DNA from 2 places in the Paenibacillus sp. JSM ZJ436 genome. Region 1 is predicted to be linked to the other one. Evidence: a T-box and tRNA genes for the amino acid it is inferred to sense, from the RefSeq annotation. Region 1 holds a T-box; the other holds one or more tRNA genes.

Region 1 (2,383 bases):
TGCCCGCAGTCCCCAAGGCGATCACCTCTATCTTGTCAATGGAATCGGAGAGCATCATCTGGAGCTGAGTGGCAAGGTCGGGTATCCTTTTTTCGGGGAGCTGATTCTGGATTGCCTGGAGCGCACGGAGAAGGCGATGACGCAGGAGCATGCGCTTAAAGCCGGGGAGCTCTGTGTCATCGCCCAGCAGCAGGCAGTTCGTATTCCTTAGCGCTTTCGTTTATAATGTAAGGAATCCATGGTGCGTAAAGGGGCAGAAGCTTTATGAAAGCGGGATTCCAGATTCACGGTGAGCCTGCCCGGCAGGGGCAGCCCTATGAATTTACATACATGAACGATCGCCGCATTCCAAGCGGTATATTCCACTCTCACACTAAATATGAAATGTTTTATTTTCATGCGGGAGCCTGCACGTATCTGATTGGGGACCGGTTCTATGCGCTGAAGCCAGGTGACCTGCTGCTCATGAACGGTCTGACGCTGCATTGTCCTCACCTTGAGCAGGGAGATCAATATGTCCGCAGCATCATACATTTTGAACCGGACATTCTGGATCAGTGGCTGAGCAAGGAGCTGTCCTCTGCTGCATTGCGGCCGTTTCAGCAGCTCAGTAATTATCGGCTGAGACTTGCAGGGGCAGAGCGGGAGGAATTCGAGGTTCTGCTGAGGGAAATGCAGCGTCTTTCCTGTCTGGAAGGAGCGTGGGCTGCAGACCGGAAGGGACTGCGTCTTGCGGAGCTGCTTCTGTTCGTGGCCGAGCTCTGTACGGAAACGGTGGTGGAGCAGGCTTCTCACTCCGAGAAGGAGCGGCATGTCCAGCATGTGATCACGTTTGTAGAGCAGCATTATGATGAACCGCTTACCTTGGACGAGATCGCCCGGGCGGTTCACCTTTCCAAGCCGTATCTGTCTGCCATCTTTAAAGAGGTTACGGGGACAACGGTATTGAAATATGTGTACAGCCGGCGCATTAACCAGGCCAAGATCCTGCTGTGGCTGCACCCGGACATGACCGTCACGGAGGCCGGACGGGCGGCAGGCTTTAACCATCTGGCCCATTTCAGCCGCATGTTCAAGGAAATGGTAGGCGCCAGCCCGGAAGAGTATCGCAGCAGCCGCATTTCTACATTGACTTAGCAGGGAATATTCGGTTATAATATCGACATTCAATTTAAAAAAAGCAATGCGATGATGAGGACTATCATTTCATCCCTGTCACTCAGAGAGCCGGCGTCAGGTGCAAGCCGGTTGACAGCAGAAGTGAACTCACCTCGGAGTAACGGTGACTATTCGGCGTAAGCTAGCCGATAATTATCGTCGTCTCACCTGCGTTAGAGGTGCAAAGTGAGTCTAAGGCAAAGCATGCCTTACACTAACTAGGGTGGTACCACGGGAAACAACCTCTCGTCCCTAGCGTTATACGCTGGAGACGAGAGGTTTTTTTGGCTACAATCCCTTGATCTCACAGGTTAGTGTGAACGTAGAGAAGGAGCTGGCAAAGATGAGTGACAATCAACAGACGGGCCATGGCTATCAGCCCCAGGCGATCGAGCCGAAATGGCAGGAGTTCTGGGATCAGAACAAGACATTCAAGACGGAAGAGGATGACAGCAAGCCGAAGTTTTATGCGCTGGATATGTTCCCTTATCCTTCCGGCGCCGGGCTTCACGTAGGCCATCCGGAAGGATACACGGCAACAGACATCGTTTCCCGCTTCAAGCGGATGCGCGGTTATAATGTGCTTCATCCCATGGGCTGGGACGCTTTTGGCCTCCCTGCAGAGCAGTATGCGATGGATACAGGCAAGCACCCGCGTGATTTTACAATTGCGAATATTAACAATTTCCGCAGACAGATCAAATCTCTCGGCTTCTCCTACGATTGGGACCGCGAGATTAGCACCACCGATCCGGAATACTATAAATGGACCCAGTGGATCTTTATTCAGCTGTACAAGAGAGGCCTTGCTTATGTAGCCGAGGTGCCTGTGAATTGGTGTCCTGAACTCGGCACAGTATTGGCGAACGAAGAGGTCATTGATGGCAAGTCCGAGCGGGGAGGACATCCGGTCATCCGCAAGCCGATGCGGCAGTGGATTCTGAAGATTACGGATTACGCCGAGCGGCTGCTGGAGGATCTGGAGGAACTGGACTGGTCCGAGAGCATTAAGGATATGCAGCGTAACTGGATCGGTAAGTCCACAGGTGCTGAGGTCGTGTTTGATATCGAAGGTCATGACCGGCAGCTGACTGTATTCACCACCCGTCCCGACACCTTGTTTGGAGCCAGCTACTGCGTCGTTGCTCCGGAGCATGAGATGGTGGAGGACATTACAACGGCAGCGCAGAAGGAAGCAGTCCGGCAATATCAGGAGCAGGCGGCT
Region 2 (2,383 bases), on a different contig from region 1:
CGCAACAGTTCGCATATCAAATGTGTATGAAGGGACCAATCAAGTCAATATTTACACGATTGAAAATAAAGAGTTGAAAGATCGACCGTTCACTGCAACTACTAAGAAGTATTCATTGGAGAAGCATAATGAGAAATGGCTTATTACCGATGTGAAGCAAGATAAGTTTACTTATGGAAGTGAGCAGACAGCAGAGGAAATGGAAGAGGGGATCAAGGCTCTTGATTATCAAACTCATGACGGAAAGGAAATTGGTTATCCGACTGTAATGGTGCTATCAGGCGTTGGAAAAGAATAGCAGACAAAGATGACCATAAGAAAACCGCCTTCAAGGCGGTTTTCTTATGGTCATAAATCAACATTAAAGATTAACATAGCCTTTATTTAATGCAATGGAGCAGGCCTAGCCCAGACACCACGCTTGAGGATTGCATAATTACTCAGGGATTCACTGCGATTATCCTCAGTCTTGCAGCAGTTTATTGTTTAAAGAGCCGCAACAAATATCATTGGAACATTTAATCACTGACATTCAGGTTTGAAGAATCGGTAAACTTAAAAAAAGAGCCGGCAATAATATGGCCGGCTCACATTAATTACGATTAAATTTTTGAGCTCTTTTTTGAAACGGACTGCTCATTGTCACTGACTAACCATCCCGATCTGCATTCAGCCGGACACAATCCATACCCTGGAGCCTTAAAGTATTCCCCTTTAAAAGACGCTGCAGGCGTCTTTTTTTATCTTCACTGAGAAGAATTAAGTCGATTTAAGTCCCTTGCCACCTAATATTCGGAGCTTGTCCCCTTCCATGTTCGCAATCAGGGGCAGCCCTTTTTGAATTATGGATCTTGTTGACTCAAGGGTTAATGATGCAGCATGAGATGCTTCATCTTTCCAAACTTCTGTCACCCAGACGGTATCCGCATCCGTGTTGGAGATGCTTACTACATAGGATTCGCAGCCCTCGAGTGATTGCATGGACTCCGCCGCTTCAAGTAATACGTTCGCCAACGCTTCTCCTTGACCATCCTTTGCTTTTAGCTTACCGCATACACCAAATGTACTCATACCGATCGCCTCCTTATAGTTAGAACACTTAAGTCATATCATAATCCATACTAAAAAACCACGCTAATCCCAATAGGATAACCGTGGTGTAATGTATTCAATATGGTCGGGACGACACGATTTGAACATGCGACCCCCTGGTCCCAAACCAGGTGCTCTACCAAGCTGAGCTACGTCCCGTTAACAGATATAAGACTAAAAGCGGACGACGGGAATCGAACCCGCGACCCTCGCCTTGGCAAGGCGATGCTCTACCGCTGAGCCACGTCCGCAAAATTTGGTGCGGTCGAGAGGACTCGAACCTCCACGGGGGTTAGCCCACACGGACCTGAACCGTGCGCGTCTGCCAATTCCGCCACGACCGCGTAATCATATGAGCCATGAAGGACTCGAACCTTCGACACCCTGATTAAAAGTCAGGTGCTCTACCAACTGAGCTAATGGCTCTTAACTATTTAAGCTGTAATAAAGTAATGAAATATTAAAGATGGCGGAACTGACGGGATACTCTCTCTTCGTTCGAGACTGCGAAGCATATGCTCCCGATGAGTATGCTCCGACGAACCCAATTTCGGATTCTCATCCCTGGAGCTATTTAAAGATGGCGGAACTGACGGGATTCGAACCCGCGATCTCCTGCGTGACAGGCAGGCATGTTAGGCCTCTACACCACAGTTCCATAAGACATGATCGCTAAGCGATGTAAAATTGGTTGCGGGGGCAGGATTTGAACCTGCGGCCTTCGGGTTATGAGCCCGACGAGCTACCGAGCTGCTCCACCCCGCGTCATTATTAAACAATCTGATGCCAGAACCAACGGGATTCTCATCCCCAGAAGTTTATAAGGAAAGTGGTGACCCGTAGGGGATACTCTCACTACGTTCGAGACTGCGAAGTGTTCCTCACGACGCTTATGCTCCGACGAACCATCGGGATTCTCATCCCCAGAAGTTTATAAGGAAAGTGGTGACCCGTAGGGGATTCGAACCCCTGTTACCTCCGTGAAAGGGAGGTGTCTTAACCCCTTGACCAACGGGCCTTATTAAACAATGTTTAAAATATGTAGTTCACGCTTGGCGGTGTCCTACTCTCCCGGGACCCTGCGGTCCAAGTACCATCGGCGCTGGAAGGCTTAACGGTCGTGTTCGGGATGGGTACGCGTGGAACCCTTCCGCCATCACCACCAAACGTGATTCAGGATGCGGCATAGCCATATGCCGTAATCAAGATGTCTTGAAGGTGCCACTTGTACACCATCAAGATGCTTTGATCACCTGAAAACTAGATACGAAACGAATGTACGTTGTTAGAT

Evidence for each region. A T-box is a leader RNA that pairs with one kind of tRNA and senses whether it is charged. The one in region 1 lies ahead of leuS (leucine--tRNA ligase), so its partner is inferred to be a tRNA-Leu.
Region 2: it encodes a tRNA-Leu, which carries the amino acid that the T-box ahead of leuS (leucine--tRNA ligase) is inferred to sense. The anticodon was not compared.

The regions. Positions count from the first base shown of each region.
Region 1 covers NZ_JBISEO010000006.1:31,804-34,186, forward strand. The annotation lists gene ACH6EH_RS09655 (Gfo/Idh/MocA family protein) at 1-211, shown strand, start outside; gene ACH6EH_RS09660 (helix-turn-helix transcriptional regulator) at 265-1,137, shown strand; T-box leader at 1,180-1,415, shown strand; gene leuS (leucine--tRNA ligase) at 1,502-2,383, shown strand, end outside.
Region 2 covers NZ_JBISEO010000033.1:2,055-4,437, forward strand. The annotation lists gene ACH6EH_RS20015 (hypothetical protein) at 1-298, shown strand, start outside; gene ACH6EH_RS20020 (putative quinol monooxygenase) at 760-1,071, opposite strand; tRNA gene ACH6EH_RS20025 (tRNA-Pro) at 1,175-1,251, opposite strand; tRNA gene ACH6EH_RS20030 (tRNA-Gly) at 1,272-1,343, opposite strand; tRNA gene ACH6EH_RS20035 (tRNA-Leu) at 1,350-1,436, opposite strand; tRNA gene ACH6EH_RS20040 (tRNA-Lys) at 1,446-1,518, opposite strand; tRNA gene ACH6EH_RS20045 (tRNA-Asp) at 1,674-1,750, opposite strand; tRNA gene ACH6EH_RS20050 (tRNA-Met) at 1,781-1,857, opposite strand; tRNA gene ACH6EH_RS20055 (tRNA-Glu) at 2,036-2,110, opposite strand; rRNA gene rrf (5S ribosomal RNA) at 2,143-2,259, opposite strand.